Regions from separate parts of the Kineosporia sp. NBRC 101677 genome, predicted to be linked through region 2. Evidence: riboswitches for the same ligand, from Rfam matches in the RefSeq annotation. Region 2 holds a riboswitch; the other holds the start of a gene.
The links. Region 2 has a riboswitch for glycine ahead of gcvP (aminomethyl-transferring glycine dehydrogenase). Riboswitches for the same ligand answer to the same signal wherever they lie in the genome.
Positions count from the first base shown of each region.

Region 1: linked by a shared signal. The riboswitch ahead of gcvT (glycine cleavage system aminomethyltransferase GcvT) and the one ahead of gcvP (aminomethyl-transferring glycine dehydrogenase) in region 2 are both predicted to bind glycine.

Region 1 is NZ_BSTA01000004.1:37,530-52,625, reverse strand. It holds gene QSK18_RS12830 (hypothetical protein) at 1-56, opposite strand, end outside; gene QSK18_RS12825 (metallophosphoesterase) at 99-860, opposite strand; glycine riboswitch at 1,017-1,108, shown strand; gene gcvT (glycine cleavage system aminomethyltransferase GcvT) at 1,270-2,388, shown strand; gene gcvH (glycine cleavage system protein GcvH) at 2,400-2,795, shown strand; gene QSK18_RS12810 (FAD-dependent oxidoreductase) at 2,792-4,072, opposite strand; gene QSK18_RS12805 (helix-turn-helix transcriptional regulator) at 4,146-5,096, shown strand; gene QSK18_RS12800 (LysR family transcriptional regulator) at 5,259-6,068, opposite strand; gene QSK18_RS12795 (NAD(P)H-binding protein) at 6,163-7,026, shown strand; gene QSK18_RS12790 (hypothetical protein) at 7,023-7,781, opposite strand; gene QSK18_RS12785 (hypothetical protein) at 7,789-8,487, opposite strand; gene QSK18_RS12780 (ABC transporter ATP-binding protein) at 8,484-9,410, opposite strand; gene QSK18_RS12775 (GntR family transcriptional regulator) at 9,407-9,808, opposite strand; gene QSK18_RS12770 (MarR family winged helix-turn-helix transcriptional regulator) at 10,023-10,538, opposite strand; gene QSK18_RS12765 (MFS transporter) at 10,662-12,002, shown strand; gene cobJ (precorrin-3B C(17)-methyltransferase) at 11,990-13,498, opposite strand; gene QSK18_RS12755 (precorrin-8X methylmutase) at 13,495-14,148, opposite strand; gene QSK18_RS12750 (ferredoxin-like domain-containing protein) at 14,145-15,096, opposite strand, start outside.
Region 2 is NZ_BSTA01000010.1:242,078-257,173, reverse strand. It holds gene QSK18_RS27110 (amino acid permease) at 1-960, shown strand, start outside; gene QSK18_RS27105 (putative bifunctional diguanylate cyclase/phosphodiesterase) at 954-3,209, opposite strand; gene clsA (cardiolipin synthase ClsA) at 3,452-4,063, shown strand; gene QSK18_RS27095 (DUF881 domain-containing protein) at 4,060-4,947, shown strand; gene QSK18_RS27090 (small basic family protein) at 4,944-5,276, shown strand; gene QSK18_RS27085 (DUF881 domain-containing protein) at 5,280-6,512, shown strand; gene gcvH (glycine cleavage system protein GcvH) at 6,531-6,917, shown strand; gene QSK18_RS27075 (FHA domain-containing protein) at 7,044-7,517, shown strand; gene ftsR (transcriptional regulator FtsR) at 7,595-8,260, shown strand; gene QSK18_RS27065 (bifunctional nuclease family protein) at 8,325-8,813, shown strand; gene QSK18_RS27060 (MerR family transcriptional regulator) at 9,081-9,602, shown strand; gene QSK18_RS27055 (ParA family protein) at 9,676-10,467, opposite strand; glycine riboswitch at 10,765-10,853, shown strand; gene gcvP (aminomethyl-transferring glycine dehydrogenase) at 10,946-13,870, shown strand; gene QSK18_RS27045 (AAA family ATPase) at 13,882-15,096, opposite strand, start outside.

The DNA.
Region 1 (15,096 bases), on a different contig from region 2:
ACCTGGGCGGGGGCAGGCGGGGTCTGCGGGGGCGCCTTGTCCGTGGTCGTGCTCACCAGGAGTTCTTCGGAACGATGGACGGGGGTGGTGAAGGGTGGTTACGGCGTTCGGCCCAACCGGACCTGGACCGGGCGGAAGTGAGTGACCAGCCGGCCGTCCTGGTCCAGCAGGTGGATCGCGTAACCGGGCGGGGCCTGGGGTTCCAGGACTTCGGGGCCCAGCACCGGCAGCTGGGTGGTCGACACGCAGCCCGGCCCGACCACCAGCGGCCGGCCCGCGAACGTGGTGGTCGCGGCGGTGTGGGCGTGGCCGCAGACCAGGGCGACCACGTCCGGACGCCCGTCCAGCAGATCGGCCAGTTCCTGCTCGCCGGTCTGCCGGATCGCGTCGACGGAAGGGATGTGCAGCACGGCCGGCGGGTGGTGGAAGGCCAGCACCGCCGGACGGGCCGGATCCCGCTCCGCCAGAACCTCTTTCAGCCAGGTCAGGGTGACCGGGCTGAGCCGGCCCCCGCTCTCGCCGGGGATCGTGCTGTCGCACAGCAGGAAGTCGGAGTCGCCGACCGGCACCACCTGGTTGATCTCATCGGCGGAGGCGTCGCGGTCGAGCAGGGCCGGCCCGAACTGCTCGCGCACGTCGTGATTGCCGGGCAGCACGAGCACCGGCCCCTGGAGTTCGGCGAGCAGCTCCCGCACCAGGCGGTACTCGGCGGCAGTGCCGTGGTCGGCGATGTCACCAGTGACCAGCACGGCGTCCAGCCCGGACATCGCCTTCAGCCGGCCGATCAGGCGCCGGGCCCGCTCGGTGGCCCGCTCCCCCAGATCGATGTGCAGATCGCTGACGTGCGCGAACGTGATCATGTTCTCCCCCTCCGGTTGTGCCTCAGCGGCATGCTGCTGGGCCGGCGAGCCGGGGCAAAGGGCCGATTCCACCCGAGTGGACACACCGCTTCGTGTTGATGGGGGTGTGCGGGCCAGGCTACGGTTGCCTGCCGCACGCAGAACTGAATACGCCGTCGACGCGCGACGGGAGAGCCTTCCGTACCGGAAGCGCCGTAGGAGCAATCCCTCCCCAGGAATCTCTCAGGCCCAGATACCGTCGCGACGAGGCAACTCTGGAGAAATCCGGCCGGATGCCGGTTTACCGAAGGTGAAGTGCCCCACCCGTCCGCGGGCGGCGGCCAAGCTCTCAGGTCCCAGGACAGAGCGGGGAGGAATCGGCCCACCGGCGCCGCCGTGCGCGCGGTCGCAGGATTCCGGAAGGCAGCTCATGTCCGACAGGCCCGTGCCCCGTTCCACGCCCCTGCACGAGGTGCACGCCGCGGCCGGCGCCCGGCTGACCGACTTCGCGGGCTGGCTCATGCCGCTGAAGTACAGCAGCGAACTGGCCGAGCACGAGGCGGTGCGGACCACCGCCGGCCTGTTCGACCTGAGCCACATGGGCGAGATCCGGCTGCAGGGCCCGGAGGCCGGCGCGGCCCTGGACCACGCCCTGGTGGGCAAGCTGTCGGCGATCGCCCCCGGCCGGGCCAAGTACTCGCTGCTGTGCGACGAGAACGGCGGCATCCTCGACGACCTGGTCACCTACCGGCTCGCCGACGACGAGTTCCTGGTGATCGCCAACGCCTCCAACACCGCCACCGTCCTCGAGGCCCTGACCACCCGCGTCGGTGGCTTCGACACCCGGATCACCGACGAGACCGAGCAGACCGCCCTGATCGCCGTGCAGGGCCCGGCCTCGCAGGCGATCGTCCAGGCGCTGGTGGCGACCGACGCCGAGCGCGAGGCCGTCGCCGCCCTGCGCTACTACGCCTGCATGCCCGCCCAGCTGGCCGGTCTCTCGGTGCTGCTGGCCCGCACCGGCTACACCGGCGAGGACGGGTTCGAGGTCTACGTCGCCGCCGACCAGGCCGTGACGCTGTGGCAGGCGCTGCAGCCGGGCCTGGAGGCGGCCGGTGGGCGCCTGGCCGGCCTGGCCTGCCGCGACACCCTGCGGCTGGAGGCCGGGATGCCGCTGTACGGCAACGAGCTGAGCCTGCAGACCACCCCGTACGCGGCCGGCCTGGGCCGGGTGGCCCAGCTGGGCAAGCCGTTCGTGGGCCAGGAGGCCCTGGCCCGGCTCGCCGAGGAACCGCCCGCCCGGGTCCTGACCGGCCTGGCCGGCAGCGGCCGCCGCGCCGCCCGCGCCGGCAACACCGTGCTCGACGCCGAGGGCCGGCCGGTGGGTGTGATCACCTCCGGCGCCCTCTCCCCCACCCTGGGCCGCCCGATCGCGCTGGCCTACGTGGACCGCGAGGAGGCCCTGGCGGGCCGGGGGCTGCAGGTCGACGTGCGCGGCACGCACCTGGCCTTCGAGGTCGTCCCGTACCCGTTCTACAAGCGCTCCTGAGGAGTCCCACGATGAGCAACCCCGCCGACCGTCTCTACACCGCCGAGCACGAGTGGATCCTGCTGGCGCCCGGCACCACGGACGACAGCCTGCCCACCGGGCCGGTGCAGGTGGGCCTGACCACCTTTGCCCTGGACGCCCTGGGCGACGTGGTGTTCGTGGACCTGCCCGAGGTGGGCACCACCGTCACCGCGGGCGACGCCTGCGGCGAGGTGGAGTCCACCAAGTCCGTGTCCGACCTGTACTCCCCGGCCACCGGAGTGGTGGCCGAGGTCAACCAGGCGATCGTGGACGACCCGGCGCTGATCGCCGCCGACCCCTACGGGAACGGCTGGCTGTTCACCGTCACCCCGGAGACCACGGCCAAGCTGCTGACCTCCGAGGAGTACCAGGCCCTGCTCGACTAGCCCGACCAGCTCGACCAGCTCGACCGCTTGAGCCCGTGCAGCCCGGCCAGGACCGGCAGGGCCGCACGGGTGAGGGCCGCCCCCGCCGGGGTGTTGGTGGCCAGCACCCAGTTCACGGTCTTCATCGCGGCCCGGATCGCCTCGGCGCCGCGTTCGCGCATCCCGCCCTCGAAGTCGTGCACGGCCACCCGCAGCGCCTTCTGCCCGGCCCGGGCCGCCTGCAGCTCCTCGACCAGCGCGGCCGCGTCCCGGATGGCCACCCCCGCACCCATCCCGGCGGTCGGCGGAGTGGCGTGGACGGCGTCCCCCAATGCAGTGACGTTGCCGGCCGGCCAGGGCGCCTGCTCCTGCGGGTCGGAAGAGGCCGCGTTGAACCGGAAGACGGCGATGCCCTGGGTGTCGGTGTGCTCGAGCACGGCCAGCGGGCGCTCTCCCCAGCCCCGCGAGCGCAACAGGTCACGGGTGGCGTCACGGAGACCGCTCTCGCTCAGCGCACGCATCTGTCCGGTGTGCTCGCTCTCGGGAAACATGGCTCCCCAGATGTAGATCGGCTCCTTGGTCACCGCCATGCTCAGCTCGGGGGCGTCGAGCACGGCCTGGGCGCCCGGGTCCAGGTAGCCCACGTACAGAGCGGTGCCGTGAGCTCCGACCGCCAGGCTGGAACGGGTTCCGAGCCGATCCTGCTCGTCCTGGCTCAGCCGGGCCCGCGGGGTACGGCCGCAGACCCCGACCAGGCCGGTGGGCCTGCTGGTGGGCCCGCCCGCCAGTTGCCGGGCCACCCGGGACTGCACTCCGTCGGCCCCGACCAGGAGGCCCGCCTCCCGTTCGCTGCCGTCGTCGAACCGCGCCACCACGGTGCCGTTCTCGCTGTGCCGGAAGTTCTCGAAGGTACGGCCGAGGACCAGGCGGTCACCGGCGGCCTCGGCCAGCAGCACCCGCAGGGTGATCCGGTCGATGTCGATGCCGGGGACCCCGCTCGCCGTCCTGGCCTGGCCGATCAACCGGCCCTTGTGGTCCCAGAACGGGTCCGGGTCACGCAGTCTGCCGTCGGCCGAGGAGGCCAGCAGGCGTTCGAAGACGTCCGGCGGCAGCAGCCCGGCCAGGGCCTGCTGGGCTCGGGGATCGAGGGTGATGTGGTAGCCGCCGGTCCGGCGCAGGTCGGTGTCCCGGTCCAGCACGGTCACCTCGAACCCGTGCCGGCGAAGGCCCGCGGCCAGCGCGAGACCCCCGATCCCGCCCCCGACGACGATGATGTCTGTGCCTGGTGAGTCGGTCATGCGACGCACCCTGGCAGCCGTAGTGGCCGCGGGATGGCCACTAGGTCCTGTCCTAGGTGGAAGCATCGCCGACATGGCCACCACCTCCGCCCGCGCCCTCCGGCTGTTGTCGGTGCTGGGGCTCGGCACGACGCTCGGCGCCGCAGCGCTCGCCGAGCGTCTGGACACCTCGGTGCGCACGGTGCGCCGCGACATCGAGACCCTGCGGGAACTCGGGTACGAGATCGAGGCGATCCACGGAGCGGGCGGCGGCTACCGGCTCGGGCGGGCCACCCGGCTGCCCCCGGTGGTCTTCGACGAGGACCAGGCGGTGGCCGCTGCGGTGGCCCTGCAGACGGTTCCCACCATTCTGTCCGGAATCCGGGAGAACTCGGCCCGGGCCCTGGCCACATTGCGCCAGGCCATGCCGGCCCGCAGTCGCGTGCAGGCCGAGGCCTTCACCGTCTCGGCCGCGCGGAACTACTGGGAGTTCCCGGCGCCCCCGATCGACGCCGGGATCGTGCGATCGATCGGCAGTGCGATCAGCCGGCGGCACCGGCTGCGGGTGGAGCACGAGGGCACCGACCTCACCCTGGAACCGCACGAACTCGTGGTCTGGGCGGCCCGCTGGTACCTGGTGGCGTTCGACCCGCAGGCGCAGCGCTGGCGGGTGATGCGGGCGGACGGCCTGGTGCCGGGGCCACCCACGCACACCCCGTTCGAGCGGCGCCCGGTGCCCCTGAACGACGCCGTCACCTTCGTCATGACCACGCCCGACCGGGGCGACACCCCGGCCCGGTGGCAGTGCCGGGGATCGGCGGTGCTGGCCCTGCCCGCCCCGGTGGTGGCCCGTTACGCTCCCGGCGGCTCCACGGTCGAGCAGTTGACCGAGGCCAGTTGCCGGCTGACGCTGGGCGCCTGGTCGTGGGCCGGGATCGCGGGACTGATGCTCACCTTCGACGCCGACCTGAGCGACCTGGAGCCGCTGGAACTGCGCGAGGCCTTCGCTTCGCTACGGGCCCGGACCGGCCGCGCGCTGGACTGACACACCCTCGCCGATCTGGCCGCGGCGTCCGCCCCGATGAGGAGGGACGGCGTCGCGGCCAGATCGGCTTGACGGGGTATGCCTGGTTTAGCGCATCCCCGGTAGTAGGAACAGCCGAACGCACGGGTAGGAAACAGCCGGGGCACAATCGTTCTCACCCGTTCAGCCGAGGTCGGCCAGGCGCGCCGCGAGTTCGACGAACTCTTCGACGTGGGCCGGGTGCCGGCCGGGCAGGACGGCGATGCAGAGCCCCACGTGCGGGCCGTCCACCACCTTGCGGTGCACCAGGCCCGGCCGCCGGTAGGTCTCGGCCACGCTCACCGGCACCAGGGCCAGCCCTTCGCCCGCGGCGATCAGCTGCAACTTCTCCTCCAGCGTGCCCACCCGGCGGGCCTGGACGTCGAGCATGACCTCGCCCTCCAGATCCGCCATGCTCAATCTGCGGCGCCGGGCCAGCCGATGGCCGGAGGGCAGACACAGCACCTTCTGCTCGATCCCGACGGGGACCGTGCGCAGATCATCGAGCTTCTCGGCGGTGCGCAGACAGCCGACCTGCACCCGCCCCTCACGCACCGCCGCCCCCTGCTCGTACCACTGCACCTGCTGCAGCTCGACCGTCACCTCCGGGTGGAGCGCCGCCCACTCCCGCACCAGTGGCGCCACCGAAAGCCCGGGCGCGAAGCCCAGAACCATCCGCTGCGGACCCTGGGCGGCCCGACGGACCTTTCGGGTGAGCTGTTCGGCTGCCTGAAGCACGGCCGGAACTTCCGCGTAGAGCTGCCGGCCCGCGTCGGTGAGACGCACGCTGCGGGTGGTGCGCTCGAGCAGGGCGCAGCCCAGTTCGGCCTCCAGAGCCCGGATCTGCCGGCTCAGCACGGGCTGCGCGATGTAGAGCCGCTCGGCGGCCCGCCCGAAGTGCTCGAGCTCGGCCACCGCGGCGAAATACCGCAGCTTGCGCAGATCCAGATCCATGCCCTGAGGGTATCAATCGCGCAGAACAGGTATTGGACGCTGCGCGCCGGCCGGGCCGATGGTTGCCGTAACGCCCCGACACCAGGAGATCGTCTTGATCCTCATCACCACCCCGACCGGACAGATCGGCCGACAGGTGCTCCCCCTCGTTGTCAGTTCGGGGGTTCCGGTCCGCGTGATCGCCCGGCGACCAGACCGATTGGCACCCGAGGTGGCCGCCCGGGTGGAGGTCGTCCCGGGCGCCCACGACGACCCCGACGTCCTCGACCGGGCCCTCACCGGGGTCGAGACCGTGTTCTGGCTCCGGCCGCCGGACCCTTCGCTGGCCCATCTCGACGACTACGTCGGATTCACCCGTCCGGCCGCGGCTCTCTTCGCTACCAAGGGAATTCGCCGCGTGGTCGGCATCTCCGCGCTGGGGCGGGGCACGACCGACTCGGCCGGTCTGGCCTCCGCCTCCTGGGCGACGGACGACCTGATCGCGGCTTCGGGGGTGGACTACCAGGCCCTGACCCTGCCCTCGTTCATGGACAACTGGCTGCGTCAGGTGGCCCAGATTCGCGAGCAGGGTTTCTTCACCGACATTTTCGACCCTGATCACGAGGCGCCGCTGTGCGCGGTGCGGGACATCGCGGCGACCGCGGCCGACCTGCTGCTGGACGGCGCCTGGAGCGGTGTGGCCGAGCATCCGTTGCTGGGCCCGGAAGACCTGTCGCGCCGCCGCTGCGCCGAGATCATGTCCGAGGTGCTGGGACAGCCCGTGCGCTACGAGCGCATCGGGCTGTCGGACCTGAAGCGGCAGCAGCTGGCCGCCGGGGTGAGCGAGGCCGTGGCCCAGGCCCGGTGCGACATGCTGGCCGCCAAGGCCCAGGGGCTGGACAACCACCTGCAGCGGATCCGGGAGACCAGCTCTCCCACGACCTTCCGGCAGTGGTGCCAGGACGAGCTGATGTCTTAGGCCTTGACCCGGCGGCACACCGCGTAGGCCCCGGCCCCGCACACCAGGGCGATGACGAGTGGGTAGCCGGCCAGCAGCGCGGCCATCGGCTGGCCGGTGAACCAGTCGCCGATCGAGGTCCAGGCCTCGGCGTAGGTCGCCCCGACCACGAACAGGCCGATCCCCAGGGCCAGCAGGATCAGGGCCGCGTAGGAGCCGATCGTGCCCCAGCGGGCGTACACGGCCCCGAAGAGCGCCCCGATCCCGCTCACCGCGAGCATCGGGGCGGCGTAGCCGAGGATCTGGGTGACCGGGTCGCCGGTGTCCCAGCCGCCGATCGCGAAGAACTGCAGATCCATCCAGAACCCGCCGGTGGCGTTCTCGACGAGCCGCATCAGGTAGAGCGCCAGCGCCGAGGCCAGGCTCAGGCCGACGGCGAACAGGGCAGTGCCGAGCAGGTACGCCCAGCGGGTGAGGCTGAAGTCGAGGGCGAAGGCGAGCTGGCGGTTCATCGCCGAGACGAACACCAGGCCCACGGTGATGTAGAGGGAGAGCAGACCGCCGGTGAAGGCGGCCTCGTCCGAGCCGATCCCCCGGGCCCGCAGCAGACCGAAGATCAGCAGGTTGACCGCCAGGGCACTGAACATCACCGAGTACGGGATGAGGATGCTCTGCCAGCCGATCAGGTGCAGCCGGGCCGCGTCGGTGATCCGGGTCAGCGGGGTCCGGCCGGCCGTGACGGCCGGACCCACCGCGAACTGCTCGACGGTACTCATCGCGCTCTCAGACCCCCACTCGTCGGGCGACCAGGTAGGCGCCCCCGCCGAACACAGCCACCGCGATCAGCGGGTAACCGGCCATCACGGCCACCGTAGGCTGTCCGGCCCACCAGGTGAAGAACGAACCCCAGGCTCCGGCGTAGATCATGGCGACGGTGAACAGGCCACCGACCAGCGCCACGAGGACACCCGAGGCGTAGACCCCGGTCAACCCCCACCGGTTGTTGATCGCGCCGTACAGCGCCCCCAGCGCCATGAACGCCAGCATCGGCACCGCGTACGAGGGCACCGCGACCAGCGGATTGCTGCTGAACAGCCCGGCCGGCCCGAAGAACTCCAGCTCCAGGCCCCAGCCGCCGGTGGCCTTCTCGATGCCCAGCAGGGCGTAGAGCGCCAGCGCCGAGCCGACCGCCATCAGCAGGGCGAACAGGGCGGTGCCGAGCAGGTAGCCCCGGCGGGTCAGGCCCAGCCCCAGAGCGAAGTCGAAGTTGCGGTTCAGCATCTGCACGGCGGCCACCGCCGCACAGATGTAGATCGACAGCAGGCCCCCGGTGAAGGCGGCCGACTCCGACGGGTTGCCCAGCTGGATCGACCAGAAGAGCAGCAGGTTGATCACCAGGGCACTGGCCAGCACGCTCCAGGGCACGAGCACGTTCTGGTAGCCGAGCAGATGCAGCCGGGCCGCACCGACGACACGGTTCATCGCTTGCCCTCCGTCTTCTCCGGGTTGACCTGAAGCGTGCTCTGCACCACGAGCTGCTGCAGGGAAACGGGTTTCACGTCCAGGCCGAGGGCCCGGGCGTGCTGCGGGTCGTCCGGGTCGCCGAGCACGGTGACCCGGCTCTGGCCGAGCATCTGCTCCTCGTGGATCCGGGTCATGGCGTAGCTGAACTTGTCCACCAGCTCGGTCGGGCCGCTGACGCTGATCGCCCGGCCGCGCAGCAGCTCGGCCTCCTCGTCGATCACCAGCCGGCCCCGGTCGATCACCAGGACGTGCTCGATCAGCTCGCTCACCTCGTCGATCAGGTGCGTGGAAAGCATGATCGTGCGGGGGTTCTCGGCGTAGTCGGCGAGCAGCCGGTCGTAGAACAGCTGCCTCGAGGTGGCGTCCAGGCCGAGGTAGGGCTCGTCGAAGATGGTGATCGGGGCCCGGGCGGCCAGGCCGACCACGATCCCGACGGCCGAGCGCATACCCCGCGAAAGCTTCTTCACGTGGCGCTTCTTCGGCAGATTGAACACCTCGAGCAGCTCGTCGGCGTAGTCCTGGTCCCACCGGGGGTAGAGCAGGCGGGCCGCCGTCAGGACGTCCCGGACCCGGAAACCGTCCGGATAAACCTGATTCTCGGCCGCGAAGCAGATCTGCTGGGTGATCGCGTCGTTCTCGAACGGCTCGGCGCCGCGCACCATCACTTGCCCCGAGGTGGGCAGCGCCTGCCCCGAGATCATCCGCATGATCGTGCTCTTGCCGGCCCCGTTGCGGCCGAGCAGACCGTAGATCGTGTTGGCCCGCAGCGTGAAACTCACGTCGTCGACCGCGGTGAAGTCGCCGAACCGCTTGCTCACCCCGCTCAGTGCGGCCACCTCGACGGCGGCCGGCACGGACGTCCGGTTCTCCAGGGCGTTCATCGCTTCCCCTCCTGAGTGATGACCGCCTCGTCCGATCCGGCGGCTCCCTGACCCCATTTGTCGATCATGTTCTTCAGCTCGTCGGCGTCGAGGCCGAGCTTGCGGGCCTCGACCACCAGCGGAACCACGAACTGCTCGGCGAACGCGTTGCGCCGCCGCTCCTTCAGCTGCCCCCGGGCGCCGTCCGAGACGAACATCCCGATCCCGCGGCGCTTGTGCAGAACTCCGTCGGCTACCAACTGATTCACACCCTTCGCGGCCGTGGCCGGGTTGATCCGGTGGAAGGCGGCCAGTTCGGTGGTCGACGGGGCCTGCGCCCCCTCGGCGAGCGAGCCGTCGATGATCGCGTTCTCCAGCTGCTCGGCGATCTGCAGGAAGATCGGGCGTCCCTCATCCATCGGGGGTTCGCCACCTCGCTGGTTCATTACTCATGTAACTAACCATGCAACCTGGTCGGCCCGGTGTCAACGCACAGTTGGCCGACCCGGGCCGCAGGCAGCACGAAGGCGCAGGTCAGAGGCCTGCAACAAAAGATCAGAATTGATGGACGCCGGTGCTGGGCGACCGTCGGAGGTTCACTACTCGAGTGGGGAACCCAGGGCAGTGACGGGCCTACGGCTCGGCCGGGAACTCCTCGTCGGCCACCAGGGCCACCTTGCGCAGCAGGCGGTTGAGCGAGGCCAGCTCCTTGGGCGAGAGCGCACCGAAGAGCCGGCGCTCGGCCTGGCCACGCAGATCCATCGCCCGACGCCAGACGTCGACCCCGCGCGAGGTGGCCTCGACGGTGACGCTGCGCCGGTCGGTGCGGCTGGGGGTGCGCTTGATGAGGCCGGCCTTCTCCAGCGCGTCGAGCCGGCCGGTCATCCCGGCCGGCGACACGTCGGCGGCCAGGGCCAGCTCCCGGGGCGAGGCGGTGCCCGGGGTGTCGCGGATCATCAGGGCGTGCAGCGTCTCGTACTCGTAGACCTGCAGACCGACCTCGGCCGCAGCCCGGCGGGTGCTCTCCTTGGCGTGCCGCTTGATCCGCGAGATGCGCACGGTGGCCAGCTCGACCGCGTCGTCGAAGTCGATGTCGATCCAGTGGTCCCGCCAGCGGGCCACGTGCCGCTCGGCGAAGTCCTCAGCCATTCCCCGAGGCTACCTTTCCGGTGATCGGCGGGGCGAGAAGTTCGTTGACGAATATTTCGCTGGCGAACTAAATTGCTGGCGGTGGGTGGCCGGGCAGACGGGGGAGACAGGATGGAGAGCAACATGAGCAGGGGCGCATCCGGCGACATGGACGAGACGGCCGGAATTCGTGACGCGGCGGGAGCTGACGGGCCGGCCGCAGATCTTGGGAGCGGTGGGTCAGTGCCCGGGCCTCCCGCTTCTGCGGTCCTCGACGCCCGGGCCTGGGAGTCGCCGGCCTTCCGCTGGTTGCTGGCCGGGCGCACGGTGGTCAGCCTGGGATCGGCCATCGCCCCGGTCGCGCTCGCCCTGGCGGTGCTGCACCTGGGCGGGTCGGCCACCGAGCTCGGACTCGTGGTGGCCGCCTACGCCCTGGTCGAGGTGCTCACCACGCTGCTGGCCGGGGTGATCGGCGACCGGTTCTCGCGCACCCTGCTCATGCGTGGTTCGGCCGCGCTGTCGTGCGTGGCTCAGACCTTCGTGGCGGTGGCTCTGCTGGCCGACTGGGCCACCGTGCCGCTGCTGGCGGTGATGGGCGGGGTGAACGGGGCGCTGGCCGCGCTGGCCGGACCGAGTTCTCGGGCGGTGGTCGCGCAGACCGTGCCCGAAGCCGCCCTGCCCAACGCCATCTCGGCACTGCGGTTGTCCCAGAACACCGCCATGGTGCTGGGTTTCAGCCTGGCCGGGGTGCTGGTCGGGTTCTTCGGGGCGGGCTGGGCGATCGCCGTGGACGCGGCCACGTTCGCCCTGGCCGGGCTCTGCTACACGGCGATGAAGGTGGCTCCCCTGGCCGCGGCCGAGTCCCAGAGCCTACTGGACGACCTGGGCGCCGGCGCACGAGAGGTGTTCCGGCACACCTGGTTGTGGCTGCTGATCTCCCAGGCCCTGATCTACCACCTGGTCTACGGCGGGGTGCAGGGCGTGGTCGGGCCGATCGTGATCACCCGCGACTTCGGCGAGGAGGCCTGGGGTCTGGCCCTGGCTGCACTGATGGTGGGGTTCATGGCCGGCGGGGTGATCAGCCTGCGCTACCGGCCCACCCGGCTGCTGTTCGCGGGCACCACGATGCTCGCCCTCACCGCCTGCTTCCCGCTGGCCATGGCCCTGGACGTGCCGCTGCCGGTGATCCTGCTGGGCGCCTTCGTGCACGGTCTGGGCCTGGAGATCTTCAGCGTGAACTGGGACCTGGCCATCCAGGAGCAGATCCCGCCGGACAAGCTGGCCCGGGTGTTCGCCTTCGACCAGGTCGGCTCGTACGTGATGCGCCCTCTGGGCCTGGCCGTGGTCGGTCCGGTCGTCCAGACCACCGGCGAGCGCACCTGGCTGCTGGTCGCGGCGGGTGTGATGGCGGGATCAACGGCTCTGGCGCTGATCCCGCCATCGGTGCGCAACCTGCGCAGGCGTCAGGCTGATCAGGTCGGGTAGCGGCGGGGCGTCCAGACCACCGGGGACCCGTCGGGGCGGGTGCTGATCCGGGTCTGCGACGAGCCGATGATCAGCAGCGTGCGCATGTCGACGACCTGCGGGTCGAGCTCGCCCAGCGTCACCACGCCGACCTTCTCCTGGTCGGAGCCGACCGCCCGGCCGATCACCACCGGGGTGGCCGGGTCGCGGTGGCGCAGCACCACGTCGCGGGCCCGGGCGACCTGCTCGCGGCGCTCCTTGGAGGCCGGGTTGTAGATCGCGATCACCAGGTCGGCGGCGGCCACGGCGTCGAGCCGCTGCTCCACCACCGCCCACGGCTTGAGCCGGTCGGACAGCGAGATCGTGCAGAAGTCGTGCCCCAGCGGGGCTCCGGCCCGGGCCGCGACCGCCTGGGCGGCACTGACTCCGGGCAGGATGCGCACCGGAACGCCCTTGTAGGCCGGCTCGTCGGCGACCTCCAGCACGGCCGAGGCCATGGCGAAGACGCCCGGGTCGCCCGAGCTGACCACCACCACGCGACGCCCGCGCAGGGCCAGGTCGAGAGCGAAGGCAGCGCGCTCGGACTCGACCTTGTTGTCGGAGGAGTGGCGCTCCTGGCGGGGATTGACCGGCACCCGGTCGAGATAGGTGATGTAGCCGACCAGATCGTCGGCCTCGGCCAGGGCCTGCTGCACCTCGGGAGTGGTCCAGTCGCGGGGGCCGGGGCCCAGACCGACCACGACCACCTCTCCCCCGTGCGAGCCGTCCGCAGTGGCCTCGACCACCGCGGCCTTGCCCTCGTTCAGCGGCCCGGGCATGAGCGCGATCGACATGTACGGCACGGCCTGCGGATCCACGTCGGCCAGGGCCGAGGTGCGCTGGCGCGGGCTGCTGGCCCGCTCCACGTACCAAGCCCGGTCCAGCTTGCCCGCCGTCTCGAAACCGTCACGCACGCCTTCGAAGGTGCGGCCCAGCTTCATCACCACCGCGGCATCGGTGGTGGCGAGGCGCTGGGCCAGCTCGGCGGGAGGCAGGGTTCCGGGCAGCACGGTGAGCACCTCGTCGCGCTCCACCAGAGGACGGCCCAGCGCCGCCGCCGCAGCGCTGAAAGACGTGATGCCGGGCACCACTTCGGTCGGGTACCGGTGGGCCAGCCGCTTGTGCATGTGCATGTAGGAGCCGTAGAAGAACGGGTCGCCCTCGGCCAGCACCACCACGTTCAGGCCGGCCTCCAGGTGGGCGGCCAGACGCTCGGCGGCGGTGGTGTAGAAGGCGTTCATCGCGCCCTGGTAACCGCCCGGGTGGTCGACGGTCTCGGTGGTGACCGGGTAGACCAGCTGTTCCTCGATCTGACCGGAGCGCAGGTAGGGCTCGGCGATCGAGCGGGCGATGCTGCGACCGTGCCGGGCGCTGTGATAGGCGATCACGTCGGCGCTGCCGATCAGCCGGACCGCCTTGACGCTGACCAGTTCCGGGTCGCCCGGGCCGAGCCCGACGCCGTAGAGAGTGCCGCTCATTCCTTCTCGCTCGCAATCGCGTTGACGGCTCCGACGGTCATCGCACTACCGCCGCGCCGGCCGTGCACCACCAGGTACTCCAGCCCCAGCGGGTTCTGGCTGAGGGCCAGCTTGGACTCGGCCGCGCCGATGAAACCGACCGGGATGCCGAGGATCGCGGCCGGGCGGGGAGCGCCGTCGCGGATCAGCTCGAGCAGGCGGAACAGCGCGGTCGGGGCGTTGCCGATGGCCACCACACCGCCCTCCAGCCGGTCCATCCACAGATCGATGGCGGCGGCGCTGCGGGTGGTCTCCAGCTTGGCCGCCAGTTCGGGCACGCCGGGTTCGTTGAGTGTGCAGACGATCTCGTTGTCCCGGGGCAGGCGGGCCCGGGTGATGCCGCTGGCCACCATCTGCGCGTCGCACAGCACCGGGGCGCCGTCGAGCAGGGCCTGCCGCGCGGCCTTGACCGCGTTCGGGCTGTAGGCGAAATCGGTGGCCAGGTCGGTCATCCCGCAGGAGTGGATCATCCGGACCAGGACCCGGGCCGCGTCGGCCGGCATCCCGGCCAGGTCGGCAGCGGTCTCGGACCGGATGGTCGAGAACGACTCCCGGTAGATCTCCACGCCGTTCGCCTCGTACGGACCGGGCCAGGGGGTGGTGTCAGTCATTGCCGGGGCTCGTCTTTCAGTCCAATACTTGAGGACGCCGCTGCGTTGCGGTCGCTTTCGGGAAGTTCACCGTTCACCCGGTAGCCGCCTTCGGCCGCGAGCAGGGCGACGGCCGCGTGAGGGGTGCCGCAGCCCCGGTCGCACCCGGCCCAGTGCACCGCGGGCCCGTCCGGTGCGGAGATCGTGGCGAAGGCCCGGGCGTCGGCCTGGACATCGGTCCGCGACTTGGCGCAGCCCGGCTGCCCGGCGCACGCGGTGATCCGGGCCCAGGGCGATTCGGGTTCGACCACCAGCCCGACCGCGGCCAGGAGTTCCTGGGCGGCCAGGGCGGCGGGAAGTTCGAGATCACGGACGACCACGCGGCGCCAGGGGGTGATGCGCAGGGGGGTGCTGCCGGGAGACCCGGCAACCATGAAGCCGTCCGGCTCAGCGCCGGGGAAGTCTGTGCCGTCGAGTAGGGCATCGGACGAGGGGTACCCGTCCAGGAGTTCCTCTTCGGCCAGACCTTCGTCGGTAGCCATCTCACAGCAGGCGGCGAGGGCGTCCATCTGTTCGCCGTCGAGAATGCCGAGCGGAACCACGGCGCAGACCGCGAACCGGCCGTCGCGCTGCTCGGTCAACCCGGGGGTGACGACAGAGGCTGCGAGTCGCCCAGCGCCTAGGTCGTCGGCTTCGGGATGACCGGCAGTCAGCAGAGCCGTGATCACGGCGGCCGCACCACCGGGCAGTTCGTCGACCCGCCAGGCCTTACTCTCCTGGCGCGCCCGCTCGGCCAGGAAGGCCGTGGCGGCGACCAGCGCAGCCTCCACCACCTGGGCCCGGCCGACCGTTACTCCGGCCGACGCCCCAAGGGGGCACACCTCGAACCGTCCGGGCGCCGCGGCCCGGATCAGCACGTCCGGCTCCTCCCCGGCGATGTCGCCGGTGCCGTCGTCCAGGCCGAACAGG
Region 2 (15,096 bases):
TTCGGGCCGGACTCGCACCAGAGCCTGTCGTTCGTGTTCACCGAGCGGATCAACAACTCCGGCATCGGTGGCGACGGCGACGGCACCTTCTGGTTCTACGTGCTGCCTCTGGGTTTTCTGCTGACCCAGTACACGATCACCGGGTACGACGCCTCCGCGCACCTTTCGGAGGAGACCCAGGGGGCGGCGAACGCGGCGGCCAAGGGGATCTGGCAGTCGATCCTGTACTCCGCGATCGGGGGCTGGATCCTGCTGCTGGCCTTCCTTTTCGCGGCGACCGAGACCGACTTCATCAACTCCTTCGATCCCGAGGTGAACCCCTACGGCGGGGGCAGCGTGCTGGCGGTGCTGTCGAGCGCGCTGTCGCCGGCATTGTTCAAGCTCGTCGTCTTCATCAGCATGAGCGGCCAGATCTACTGCTCCACCGCCTGTATGACGTCCACCTCGCGGATGCTGTTCGCGTTCAGCCGCGACCGGGCGGTGCCCGGTTCCGGGCTCTGGGCTTCGGTGGACGCCAAGGGTGTACCCCGCAATGCTGTGTTCGCCGCTGCCGCAGCAGCTCTGGTGCTGACTCTGCCTGCGCTGTACGAAAGCCCTTCCGGAGCGCCGACCGCGTTCTATGCAGTGGTCTCGATCGGCGTCATCGGGCTGTACCTGGCCTTCGCCATCCCGATCTACCTGCGGTGGCGGGCCGGGGACGCCTGGCAGCCCGGGCCGTGGACGCTCGGCTCCCGGTACCGCTGGCTGTGTGTGCTCGCGGTGGTCGAGATCGCCATCACCTCGGTGTATTTCGTGCTGCCGTTCTCACCGGCCGGGTGGCCGCTGAACGACGACTTCACCTGGACGGCGGTGAACTACGCGCCGATCGTGCTGGCCCTGCTGATGGGGGCGCTGTTCGTGGGGTGGCACGCCTCGGTCAAGCACTGGTTCACCGGGCCGCGCAGCAACATCGATCAGTGAGCTGACAGACGCGGCAGATCGAGTTCGGGCAGCGGGACCGGCTCACCGTAGAGCGAGCCCTGGGCGAGGTGGACGCCCAGGGCGGTGAGCCGGTCGGCCTGCTCCTGGTGCTCGACCCCGGCCGCGATCAGGGTGAGGTCGAGGCCCGGGGTCATCGCCACCGCGCCGGCCAGCACGGCCTCCGGCCGGCTGCCCGGCTCGGCGGTGGTGAGCGACTCGTCGAGGGTGAGGGTGTCGATCGGGAGCCGGGTCAGGAAGCCGAGGTCTCCCGGGCCGGCGCCGAACGACTCCAGGCCGACCCGCACGCCGAGCGCCCGCACCTGCTGCAGCACCCGGTCGGCGGCGGTCAGGTCGGGGGCCGGGCCGTCCTCGGTGATCTGCAGCAGCAGGGCCTCGCCGGGCAGTTCGTGCCGCCGCAGGATGCGCTCGACCACGGCGGCCAGCCGCTCGTCGGCCAGGTGCAGGGTGGCCAGCGGGACCTGGGCGGTGAGTGCGTTCTGGCCGGGGGCCCTACGTAGCCGGGCGATGTCGGAACAGACCGAGTCGAGCAACCGCTCTTCCAGGGCCCGGCGCAGGCCCGCCTGCTCGGCCGCGGCGAGCAGGGCGTCGGGCGGCATCACCCCGTGCACCGGGTGCTGCCAGCGCACGTCCATGGCGAGCGCGGCGAGGTGCCCGGAGCGCAGGCCGCGCACCGGGCGGTAGAGCACGTCGATGTGATCGAACGACAGGGTGGTGAGTTGCTCGGCCTGCTGCCGTTTCTCGTCCTGGGGGAGCGCGTCGAGGACCAGAGCGGCGGACTGCTGACGGCCGGGGCCCGGTTCGGTGGTGTTCTCGCCGGCCTGTTCCTGAGCCTTCTTCTGCGCGCGGAGGCCGGCCGCGCGGCTGAACGGGATGACCTCGGCCTCGGCCCGCGTGCCGGCCCGGACCTCGGCCTCGATCTCCAGCGCCTCACGGGCGCGGCGCTCGGCGGCGGCCCGCTCGGCGGCCTTGCGTTCCGACTCCTGCTCGAGGGCCTGGAACTCGGCCAGGGTGCGTTCCACCGAGCGCTGGGCGGCCGCGGCCAGCCGGGCCTTCTCCTCGGCCTTCTTCTCCTCTTCGGTGGCCGGCCGGCGCACCGGCTCGGGCCGGGCCTGGCCCGAGCCGCGGTACTGGGCCGCCGGGGTGCTCAGGCCGGCCGGTTCCGCCACCGGGGTGGGGGTGGGCCGGGGCACCGGGCCGGTGGGGGGATCGGTGACCGGGGCGGCGGCCGGGTCGACCAGAGGCAGGTAGCGGTCCTTCTCCTCGGGGCTGCCGTGGCTGAAGGTGACGATCTGGTTCTTGCCGCGCCGCTTGGCCGCGTACATCGCCTGGTCGACCCCGGCCAGCAGGCTCTCCGGCGAGGCGTCGGGATCGACCCGGTCGAGCACCGCCACGCCCACGCTGGCCCCCACCCGCACCCGCGTCTGACGCCCGCGGTGCATCAGCTGGAACGGCCTGCCGACGGCGCCGAGGATCTCCTGCCCGATCACGTCGGGCGAGGAGGCCGCATCCTCCATCAGGATCGCGAACTCGTCGCCGCCGAGCCGGGCCACCGTGTCGGTGGGCCGCACGCAGGCCTTCAGCCGGCCGGCCACCGCGCGCAGCACGTCGTCGCCGGCGTTGTGGCCGAACCGGTCGTTCACCGCCTTGAAGTCGTCCAGGTCGCAGAAGATCAGGCCGAGCGGACGCCCGCCGCGGATCGCCCGGCGCAGCCGCTGGTCGAACAGGGCCCGGTTGGCCAGGCCGGTGAGCGAGTCGTGGTAGGCCTGGGTGCGCAGCCGGTCCTGGCTCTCCTGCAGTTCGCGCAGCAGCCGCACGTTGTCCAGCCCGGTGAACGACTGGCGCAGGATGACCAGCAGGAGCAGCCCCAGCGAGACCGCGGTCTGGGCCGGGCCCAGCTCGACCCCGGCCAGCAGGTGCCAGGAGACCACCAGGGCCGAGGCGATCAGGGGCAGCCAGAGCAGGGCCGGGGGCACCGCGCCCGGGGGTGTGACGGCGCGGGGGAGCAGGACCGGACGGGCCTGCGCGCCGAGCCGGGCCAGCACCACCACCAGGCCGATCAGCAGCAGGGCGGTGAGGGCGATGACCAGCACGCCGGCCGCCGAGTCGCGGCTGCCCGGGCTGGTGCTCCAGAGCAGGACGAAGAAGGACCCGGCCACGGCCAGCGCGTCCAGGACGTAGACGGCGGCGGCGACCCGGCTCGACACGGCACCGCCCGGGGTCAAGCCCACGCCGCCTCCCTCACCCCTGCACACTGAGCCCGCCGGTTACACCGCGTGCAACCTCCAACACAGCATAAGGAGTTAATGCCACCAAATCGCCCGGTCTGCCGGAGTGAGATTTATACCTGACCGCCCTCCGGGCAACGCCGGGACGCCGGATCACCGGGGCGTCGGGCGGGAGCGGGCGCGGTGGGCCGTAGGCTGTCTCCTGGCTTACGCCCGGGGGGAAAACGCGAAGGAGGAACGTGCCGGTGGGAGAGAACCCGGTGGGTGGCACACGGGTGCTCAACATTCCCAACCTGCTCAGTTTCGGCCGGCTGCTGCTGGTGCCGGTCTTCGCCGTGCTGATCGTGGTCGACCACGTGGGCTGGGCGGTGGTCGTGCTGATGGTGAGCGGATTCACCGACTACCTCGACGGGAACCTGGCCCGGCGCTGGGGGCAGACCACGCGGCTGGGCCAGATCCTCGACCCGATCGCCGACCGCCTCTTCATCCTGACCACGCTGCTGGGCCTGGCCTACCGCGACGTGATCCCCTGGTGGCTGGTGCTGCTGCTGATCGCCCGCGACGCGGTGCTGGTCGGCTCCCTGCTGCTGATGACGCACGAGGAGCGCCGGCCGCTGGAGGTCAGCTTCCTCGGCAAGGCCGCCACCGCGAACCTGCTCTACGCCTTCCCGCTGCTGCTGCTCGGTGACATCGACGGCCGGGCGGGCGACGTCGCCATGACGGTCGGCTGGGCCTTCGCCTGGTGGGGCACCGCGCTGTACTGGTGGTCGGCCCTGATCTACCTGCGTCAGGCCGCCGCCGTGATGGCCCGGCGCGACCAGCTCACCCGGCGCCCGCAGAGCGAGGCCGCCGGATGAGCGAGCGATCCCGCCCGCTCGACGCCTCGATGACTCTGCTGCGCGAGGTGATGGAACGTCCGCTCGACCCCGGCTACGCGGCCGCGGCCGCCCATCCGCGGCCGAGCACCCGCCGGCGCACCGCGATCACCCTGGTCCTGGCGATCCTGGCCGGGGCCGGTTTCGCCGTGGCGGTGGGCTCGATCCGGGTGCCGCAGCGCGAGTCCGACGCGGTCAGCCAGGAACTGCGCGAAGAGATCCAGCGCCGCACCGAAGACGTGAACGGGCAGCAGCGCCGCAACGCCGAACTGGCCGCCGCCAATGCGGCGGCGCAGGAGACGCTGCTCGGCTCGCGGGGGGCTGCGCTCAGCCGTCAGGTGCAGGAGCTGGGGGCGCTCACCGGCGAGATCGCCGTGAGCGGCAAGGGTGTGCAGGTCACGCTGGACGACGCGCCGGGACGTGACCAGGTCGGTGGAGATCCGCGCGAAGACGTGGGTTTCGACGAGGGCGTGGTGCTCGACGCCGACGTGCAGGTGGTGGTGAACGGGCTCTGGGCGGCCGGCGCCGAGGCGATCTCGATCAACGGCGAGCGGCTGACCGCGGTCTCGGCGATCCGCTCGGCGGGGGAGGCGATCCTGGTCGACTTCCGCCCGCTGGTGCCGCCCTACGTGATCTCGGTGATCGGCGATCCGGGCGCGCTGCAGAGCCGGTTCGCCGAGGGGCAGGCCGGGCCCTACGTGCAGTCGCTGCGGGACAACAACGGCATCCGCGCGGACATCGCGGCGGCCGACGAGCTCGTCCTGCCGGGCGCCGGGCAGTTCGCCCTGCGTGCGGCCCGGCCGGTGGAAGAAGAAGCGAAGCAAGACGCTGTGGGAAAGACTGCTGACTCTGGAGGACGTACGTGATCGCGGCGATCGGACTGCTGATCGGGGTGGTGGCCGGGCTGGTCCTGCAGCCGACCGTCCCGCTCTGGCTGCAGCCCTACCTGCCGATCGCCGTGGTGGCGGCGCTGGACGCGGTGTTCGGTGGTCTGCGCGCGCTGCTCGACGGCATCTTCGACGACCGGGTGTTCATCGTGTCGTTCCTGTCGAACGTGGTGGTGGCGGCGCTGATCGTGTTCCTGGGGGACCACCTGGGAGTGGGGGCGCAGCTGTCCACCGGGGTGGTCGTGGTGCTCGGTATCCGGATCTTCTCCAACGCCGCGGCGATCCGTCGGCACATCTTCAAGGCCTGAGCGATGGCCGAGGAGAAGCCCGAGCAGGAGCCCGTGGACGAGCCGGATGTTCAGCCGGATGCTGTTACGGACGACGAGGCCGGTGCCGAGACGGCGCCGATGCCGGTGTCGCGTCCGGTGAGCCCGGTGCGTACGCGGGTGATCCGGCCCGCAGGGGGACGTCGTCCCGGACCGCCGCTGGTGGGTGGCGGTCAGGGGAGCCCGAGTTCGGGTAAGGCGGTTCAGGCGGGTGCCGAGCGGGATCCGGACGACACCATGCCGATGACGGCGGTCGATCTGAACGAACAAAAAGCCGAACAAAGGACGGGTGTGGGCGCCGAGGCGGCGAGCCGCCCCGAAAGTTCCCCTCCGGTGGGCGAAACCGCTGCTCCTCAGGTGCCCGAGGCCGACAGTTCCACGCCGTCCGAGACTTCCGACGACGTAGAGGTGACCACCGCGCCCGGGGGAGCCGACGATCCTGAGGCGACCACCTCGTCCGTTGTCGGTGACGTACCCGAGGCGCGCCCGTCGTCCTCTGTTCCGGACAAGCCGGTTTCGCGGTTCCGCGTCACCCGGTTCCAGGTGCTCGCTGCTGTGCTGCTCGGGGCGCTCGGGTTCGGGCTGATCGTGCAGGCCCGCCAGACCCAGTCCGACGACCTCTCCTCGCTGAGCCAGAGCGAGCTGGTGCGGGTGCTGGACGACGTGAGCCGGCAGAGCGAGCGGCTGGACGCCGAGGCCCGCGCCCTGGAGACCACCCGGAACGAGCTGCAGTCCGGCACCGACCGGGCCGCCGCGGCCGAGAAGGCCACGCGCGAACGGCTCGACGTGCTCGGCATCCTGGCCGGCACCGAGCCCGCCCAGGGGCCGGGGGTGAGCATCCGGATCGACGACCCGCAGGCCCTGGTCGACGCCGCGACCGTGCTCGACGCGGTCCAGGAACTGCGGGACGCGGGGGCCGAGGCGATCCAGTTCGGCCAGGTGCGGGTGGTGGCCGGCACCTCGTTCACCGATCCGCCCACCGGCGGTGCGGTGGTCGCCGACGGCGTCACCCAGTCACCGCCCTACCGGCTGCTGGCCATCGGCGACCCGGCGACCATGGAATCCGCCCTCAACATCCCCGGTGGCGTGCTGGAGACGCTGCACCAGGTGGGTGCGAGCGGTACGGTTCAGCGCAAGCAAGATCTCGAGGTGTCCGCGGTGCGGGAGGCGGCCGGCCCGGCCTACGCCGTACCCCGCACCGACGAGCCCCAGGACTGAGAGGAAGACGAGGGCGCAGTGAGCGACTTCGAGTACCCGGAAGACCTGAAGTACACCGGCGACCACGAGTGGGTGCGGACCGACGGCGACGTCGCCCGGGTCGGCATCACCGCGTTCGCCCAGGACGCGCTCGGCGACATCGTGTACGTCACGCTGCCGGACGGCGACACCCCGGTGCAGGCGGGCTCGACCTGCGGCGAGGTCGAGTCGACCAAGAGCGTGAGCGACGTCTACGCACCGGTCAGCGGTACCGTGTCGAGGCGGAACGAGGCCCTCGACACCACGCCGGAGCTGGTCAACAGCGACCCTTACGGCGAGGGCTGGATGTTCGAGGTCACGGTGGCCGGCCCGGAGGCCTTCGACGGCCTGCTGAGCGCCGCCGAGTACCGGACGCAGCTCGACTGAGACCGGGCCGCCGCGCCCGAGCCCGCCTCCGGTCACCTCACCCGGGTGAACAGGAGGCGACCGGTACATGCCTCGAGCACGGGGTGAGAGTTACGCTAGCCAGACTTCACGAGACAGGAGACCGAGATGTCGGAACCGAGGTTCCTGAGCGGTCAGGGGCCGGAGGGTGCCAGGCGTGACTTCGACGCGCCCCTGGTCGAGACGACGATCTCCTTCGGTGCCATACCGGGGATCGACGAGGAGCGGCCCAGCGGGCTCTCCGGTGCCGAGCAGGCCGCGGTCGACGCGCTGCCCGGGCAGTCGGCCCTGCTGGTGGTGCAGCGCGGCCCGAACGCCGGGGCCCGGTTCCTGCTGAACGCCGAGCGCACGACCGCCGGGCGCAAGCCCGACAGCGACATCTTTCTCGACGACGTCACCGTCTCGCGCAAGCACGCCGAGTTCGTCCGGCGGGACGGGCAGTTCTTCGTCCGCGACGCCGGCAGCCTGAACGGCACCTACCTGGCCGGCGACCGGATCGACGAGGCGCTGCTGAAGGACGGGGACGAGGTCCAGATCGGCAAGTACCGGCTGGTGTTCCACCCCAGCCGCCGGACCGCCTGACGGCAGCCGGGATGGTCGGCGCGGCTGCGGGCCGGCGCGCGAACGGCGCGACCGGCGAGTCAGGTCACTCGGGTGACTTGGGTGATGCGAGTGGCTCCCGGGCGATGAGCATCGGGGCGGTCCTGGAACTGCTGCGGCAGGACTTCCCGGACATCTCCATCTCGAAGATCAGGTACCTGGAGGACCAGGGTCTGGTCGAGCCGTTGCGCACCGCCGCGGGCTATCGGAAGTTCACCCCCGAGCACGTGGAGCGGCTGCGGTACGTGCTCGGGGTACAGCGTGACCACTACCTGCCGCTGCGGGTGATCCGCGAGCACCTCGACGCGCTCGACCAGGGCGCGCCGGCCGCGCCCCGGCTGGTCGAGGTGGCCCCCGAGCCGCCGGTCGAGGCCGGGACCCGGCGCCGGTTCACCCGGGGCGAGGTGCTGGCCGCCGCCGCGGTCGACGAGGCGCTGCTGGCCGAGCTGGAGTCGCACGGTCTGGTGGTGGCCCGGCCGGGCGGGGACTTAGACGCCGATGCGGCGGCCGTCGCCCGCGCCGCGGCCGAACTGGGCGCCTTCGGCCTGGAACCGCGCCACCTGCGGGCCTTCCGCACCGCCGCCGACCGCGAGGCCGGGCTGATCGAACAGGTCACCCGGGGCCGGGGCCAGGCGGGCGGGCAGAGCGCCCCCGAGCTCACCGCGCTGTGCGTGCAACTGCACTCCGCACTGCTGAAAGCGGCCCTGGAGCGCGGACAGTCCTGACCGCGGCCTGACTGTGGGCCCACTCTGGTCGCCTAGGCGCCGGGCCGCGGGGTACGTTTGCGGTGTGCGGGAGCTTGATGTGGTTGGTGTCAGGGTCGAGGTTCCCTCGAACAACCCGATCGTGCTGCTCAAGGAGCGCGACGGGGATCGCTACCTGCCGATCTGGGTCGGGGCGCCCGAGGCGAACGCGATCGCGAACGCCCAGCAGGGGCTGGTGCCGCCGCGCCCGCTCACCCACGACCTGATGAAGGACGTGATCGAGGCGCTCGGCCGGCGGCTGGCCCAGGTGCGCATCGTCGCCCTGAAGGAGAACGTCTTCCACGCCGAGCTGGTCTTCGACGGCGGGCTGTCGGTCAGCTCGCGCTCGTCCGACGCGATCGCCCTGGCGCTGCGGGTCGGCTGCCCGATCGTCGGTGCCGAGGAGGTGCTGGAGGCCGGTGGGGTCTCGGTGCCGGACGAGGACGAGGACGAGGTGGAGAAGTTCCGGGAGTTCCTCGACAACATCTCCCCGGAGGACTTCGGCGAGACCGGCAAGGGCCCGCAGGACTCCTGAAACCCCCTCGCCACCGGCGCCGGAACGGTTCCGATTGGTCCGAAAGAGGGGTGATCTGCCGACACGCCGCCCCCCTCGGGACCCGCTTCGTTGACGAGGCCGGGTGGGCGGCCTACGGTTCAAATGAAACGACCCCGGTGTAGTTCTCCCGCTGAGATCCGTCCCTCGGACCAGCGTGCCGGACTCGGAACGTTGAATGGAGCCGCCGTGAGCGAGCGTAGCGAGCGAGATGCTGTGCCCGGTCACGTCGTCGCGCAGGCGCAGGGAATGCTCTTCACCGACGACCTGCCCGAGCTCGACGAGGAGGCCGGTTACCGAGGCCCGATCGCCTGCCGGGCGGCGGGCATCACCTACCGTCAGCTCGACTACTGGGCCCGCACCGGCCTGGTCCAGCCCACCGTCCGCAACGCCACCGGCTCGGGCACCCAGCGGCTGTACAGCTTCCGCGACGTGCTGGTGCTGAAGGTGGTCAAGCGGCTTCTCGACACCGGGGTCTCGCTGCAGCAGATCCGGATCGCGGTGAACCACCTGCGCGACCACGGCGTCGAGGACCTGGCCCAGATCACGCTGATGAGCGACGGCGCCAGCGTCTACGAGTGCACCTCGGCGGACGAGGTGATAGATCTCGTCCAGGGCGGTCAGGGCGTGTTCGGCATCGCCGTCGGCCGGGTCTGGCGCGAGGTCGAGGGCACGCTGGCCGAGCTGCCCGCCGAGCGCGCGGGGGACGACACCGCGATGGTCGCCGGAGACGAGCTGGCGGCGCGCCGGAAGACCCGCGCGATCAGCTGAAAAGCCTTACGGTCCAGCAGAAAGCCCCCGGGATCCGGTACCCGGGGGCTTTCTGCTGTCTGGCTTCAGGGGATCAGCTGGCGCTGGCGGCCGGGCGGCGGCCGCGGGTGTTGGCCCGCAGCACCCGGGCCAGGTGGGCGTCGAACGCTCCGGCCAGCTCCTGCGCGGGGGCCCCGGGCCAGCGGTGGATCGGCTGGCTGGCGCCCTGGGCCTGCTGCAGGGCGCTGCGCTCGCGGATCGAGGGGCCGAGCACCAGCGGGCCGAACATGTCCGACAGCTCCTGCAGGCGGTAGCGGTGCTCGGGGGAGCGCTCGCGGTAGCGGTTGACCACCACGCCCAGCGGCTGCAGCGTGGGGGCGATGTTGCGGCGCACGTCCTCGATCGCGTGCAGGGCCCGGTCGGCCGCGGTGACCGAGAACAGGGCCGGCTCGGAGACCACCAGGGCGCGCTGGCTGGCGGCCAGGCCGGAGCGGGTGATCGTGCCCAGCGAGGGCGGGCAGTCGATCAGGACGAGCTGGTAGCCCTCGAGCTGGCTGATCGCGTGGGACAGCCGGGCCAGGGTGCGCTCGCTGCCGGTGGGCCGGTCGAGCGCGGCCATGTCGTGCGAGCCGGGCAGCACGTCGAGCGTGCCGCCGCCGGCCGCCCAGCCGCTGGGCACGACGTTCACCTTCTGCGCGTTGCGGCGGGAGGCGCCCATCACGGTGGCCACGTTGGTGGTGATCTCGGCGGTGATGTCGAGCCCGAGCGTCGCGTCGGCCTGCGGGTCGATGTCGACCACGAGCGTGGGGACGCCACGGGCCAGCGCGGCCGAGGCCAGGCCCAGGACCACCGACGTCTTCCCGACGCCACCCTTCAAACTGCACACGCTGACGACGATCACGGTATTCGACGCTACCTCGTTATCAAGTTCCGGCCGACGATCCGGGCCGCGACGGAACGGACGTGATTGCCGTCCCACTCAGGGTGACGGCCGTCCGGGTCAGGGCTCGGGAAGACCCAATTGCATCGCCTCGCCGGGTCCCCTCGCAACCCTCCGTTCGCCCGCCGTACGCCGACCGGGCCCTCTGTGGGGTGTGCGGAACCGGGCGAAGATGAATGTGACATGCCGCGCTGGTAACGTCAGGGCCGTGGGTGGTCCGTCAGTGACGGAGGCCGACAGCTGAAGACCCCGGCGGGAGAGACCCCGTGAAGGGGCGCCGAAGGGGCAACTCTCCCCGGAACCTCTCAGGCGCCAAGGACCGCCAGGGCGAGGCATCTCCGAAGGGCGACGTGGCCCGACGGATGGGGAGGTATCCGTGCGGCCCTACTCAGCGGCCGCTACGCCTGAAGCGTGGGAGCCTCCGATGACGACCTTCATCGATGCCGGGAACCAGCCGGACCTGACCGAGCCGCCGCAGGACGCCCCCCAGGGCACCGGGCACCGCGCCGACGCCTTCGCCGACCGGCACATCGGCGCCGACGCCCCGCAGGTGGCTACCATGCTGCGCACGGTCGGCCTGGACTCGCTGGACGCCCTCGAGCACGCCGTGATCCCCCCGGTGATCCGCGACGGCGGCGTGCCCGCCCTGCCCGAGCCGGTGAGCGAGGCCGAGGCGCTGGCCGAGCTGCGCGCCCTGGCCGCCCGCAACACCGTGGGCGTGCCGATGATCGGGCTGGGCTACTACGGCACCCACACGCCCGGTGTGATCCTGCGCAACGTGCTGGAGAACCCGGCCTGGTACACGGCCTACACCCCGTACCAGCCGGAGATCTCACAGGGCCGGCTGGAGGCTCTGCTGGCCTTCCAGACCATGGTCTCGGACCTGACCGGGCTCGACACCGCCAGCGCCTCCCTGCTGGACGAGGCCACCGCCGCCGCCGAGGCGATGACGCTGATGCGCCGCGCCTCCAAGCTGCCCGCCGGGGCCGCCCTGGTGGTCGACACCGACGTCCTCCCGCAGACCCTCGCGGTGATCCAGACCCGGGCCGAACCGCTCGGCCTGCGGGTGGTCGTGGCCGACCTCACCGACGCCCCGGCCGAGGCCCTCGACGCGGTCGAGGAGGGTGTCTTCGGCGTGATCGCGCAGTACCCGGGGGCCTCCGGGAAGGTGACCGACCTCCGTCCTCTGATCGAGGCCGCCCACGAGCGCAAGGCGCTGGTGACCGTGGCCGCCGACCTGCTGGCGCTGACGCTGCTGCGCGCGCCCGGTGAGGACGGCGCGGACGTGGCGGTCGGCAACACCCAGCGCTTCGGGGTGCCGCTCGGATTCGGCGGACCGCACGCCGGCTACATGAGCGTGCGCAAGGGCCTGGAGCGCTCGCTGCCGGGCCGCCTGGTCGGGGTCTCGAAGGACGCGGACGGCAACCCGGCCTACCGGCTGGCCCTGCAGACCCGCGAGCAGCACATCCGGCGGGAGAAGGCGACCAGCAACATCTGCACCGCGCAGGTGCTGCTGGCCGTGATGGCCGCCATGTACGCGGTGTACCACGGCCCGCAGGGGCTGCGCCGGATCGCCGAGCGCACCGCCTCCTCGGCCGCCACGCTGGCCGCCGGTCTGCGGGCGCAGGGCGTCACCGTGGTGCACGAGAACTTCTTCGACACCGTCCTGGCCGAGGTGCCGGGCCGGGCCGCCGAGGTGGTGGACCGGGCGCACGAGCTCGGCGTGCTGCTGCGCCGGGTCGACGCCGACCACGTCGGGGTCTCCTGCGACGAGACCACCACACCGGCCCACCTGGCGCTGGTGGCGCAGGCTTTCGGAGGTTCCCCCGCGACCGAGGTGAGCGAGCCCGCGTTGCCCGCCACCCTCGTCCGTACGTCTGAATACCTGACCAACCCGGTGTTCACCACGCACCACAGCGAGACCTCGATGCTGCGCTTCCTGCGCCGCCTGGCCGACGAGGACTACGCGCTCGACCGGGGCATGATCCCGCTGGGCTCGTGCACGATGAAGCTGAACGCCACCACCGAGATGGAGGCGATCACCTGGCCGGAGTTCGGTGGGCTGCACCCGTTCGCGCCGAGCGCCGACACCGAGGGCATCCGCGCCCTGGTGAAGGACCTGGAGAACTGGCTGGCCGAGCTGACCGGCTACGCCGCGGTCTCGCTGCAGCCGAACGCCGGCTCGCAGGGTGAGCTGGCCGGCCTGCTGGCGATCCGGGCCTACCACCGCTCCAACGGTGCCGAGGGCCGCAACGTCTGCCTGATCCCGTCGTCCGCGCACGGCACCAACGCCGCCAGCGCGGTGATGGCCGGGATGAAGGTCGTGGTGGTGGCCTGCGACGAGAACGGCAACGTGGACCTGGCCGACCTGTCGGCCAAGATCGGGCAGCACCGGGACGCGCTGGCTGCGATCATGGTGACCTACCCCTCCACGCACGGCGTGTTCGAGGAGGGCATCGGCCAGATCTGCGCCGAGGTGCACGAGGCCGGCGGTCAGGTCTACGTCGACGGCGCGAACCTCAACGCGCTGGTGGGGCTCTCGCGTCCGGGCCAGTTCGGCGCCGACGTCTCGCACCTGAACCTGCACAAGACGTTCTGCATCCCGCACGGCGGCGGCGGCCCGGGCGTGGGCCCGGTGGCGGTGCGCTCGCACCTGGCGCCGTTCCTGCCCAACCACCCGCTGGACGAGCTGGCCGGTCCGGCCACCGGCATCGGCCCGATCTCGGCCGCGCCGTACGGGTCGGCCGGCATCCTGCCGATCTCCTGGGCCTACGTGCGGATGATGGGGCTGGAGGGCCTGACCCGGGCCACCCGCACCGCGATCCTCACCGCCAACTACGTGGCGGCCCGGCTGCGTCAGCACTACCCGGTGCTCTACTCCGGCCGGGACGCCCTGGTGGCGCACGAGTGCATCCTCGACCTGCGGCCGCTGACCAAGGCCACCGGGGTGACGGTGGACGACGTGGCCAAGCGCCTGATCGACTACGGCTTCCACGCCCCGACGATGTCGTTCCCGGTGGCCGGGACGCTGATGGTGGAGCCGACCGAGAGCGAAGACCTGGCCGAGCTGGACCGGTTCTGCGACGCGATGATCGCGATCCGGGCCGAGATCGACAAGGTCGCCGCGGGGGAGTGGCCGGCCGGGGACAACCCGCTGGCCAACGCCCCGCACACGGCGCAGAGCCTGACCGGTGAGTGGGAGCACCCGTACACCCGGGAAGAGGCCGTTTACCCGGCCGGGGTGACGCCGCGGTTCAAGTACTGGCCGCCGGTGCGCCGGATCGACGGTGCCTGGGGCGACCGGAACCTGGTCTGCTCCTGCCCGGCGCCGGAGGCGTTCGAGGACTGAGGTTCTCGCTCCTAAGCGATGAGTGCGGCGGCTCCCACCCTGAGGTGGGAGCCGTCGCGGCCTTTGACCACCTCGAGCTGGGCCGGGATCCGGTCGCGCAGGTCGGCCACGTGGCTGACCAGGCCGACCGCCCGGCCGCCGCTGCGCAGGCCGTCGAGCACGTCCATCACCTCGTCCAGGGTGTCCTGGTCGAGACTGCCGAAACCCTCGTCGACCAGCAGGGTCTCGATGGTGGCGCCGCCCGCCTCGGCCTGCACCACGTCGGCCAGGCCGAGGGCCAGGGCCAGGGAGGTGCAGAAGGTCTCGCCGCCGGAGAGGGTGCTCGGGTCGCGCTGCACGCCGGTCCAGCCGTCGATCACGGCCAGCCCCAGGCCGGACCGGGCGCCGCCGCGGGAGGGGCCGTCGGTGTGCACCAGGGAGTACCGGCCGCCGGACATCGCGGCCAGTCGCAGGGTGGCGGCCTGGGCCACCTGTTCCAGCCGGGCGGCCAGCACGTACGAGCTCAGGCGCATGCGCAGCTGGTTGTCGCCGCCGGTGCCCTCGATGCAGCGGGAGACCGCGTCGAGGGTGGCGAAGGAGGCCCGCAGGTCGGCGGTCTGCTTGGCGTGCTGCTCCAGCTCGATGGTCAGGTTGGTGAGGGCCTGGGCGGCCCGGGTGAGCAGGGTGTGGCGCTGCTGCGCGCTCTGGTGGGCGGTGCGGGCCTTCTGGAGGATCTCGTTCAGGGCCTCGGCCAGGGAGTCGAGGTCAGGCTCGGTCTCTTCGGGAGTGCTGGAACTGAGGACGTCGGTGGGCCCGTCGGTCCCGTCGGTTCCGGCTGCTGTGGTGGGCTCTTGGGTGGCTGGGCCGGGTTCGGGGGCGATCGGTACGAGCTCGGCCCAGAGGTCGAGCATGGGCTGGCCCGGATCGGCCTTGCGGGGCTTCTTGCGGCGGGGCTTGCGGGCGGCCTGCTTCTCCTTGGCCCGGCGGGCGGCGGCGGAGGCCTGTTCCTCGCGGCCGAGTTCTTCGAGCAGCGCCTCGACCCGGGCCCGCTGGGCGTCGTGGTCGGCGATGACCTGGGCCAGCTCGGCTCGGTCGGCCTCCGGTAGGGCGGCCGCAGCGGCTGCCTCACGGTCGGTGAAACCGGCTGCGGTGGCGGCGTTGTCGGCTGCACCGCGGGCCCGGGCCAGCCGGTCTCGCGCGATCTGGAGCGCGCGGTGGGCCTCTTCGTGCTCGGTGAGCGCCTCGAC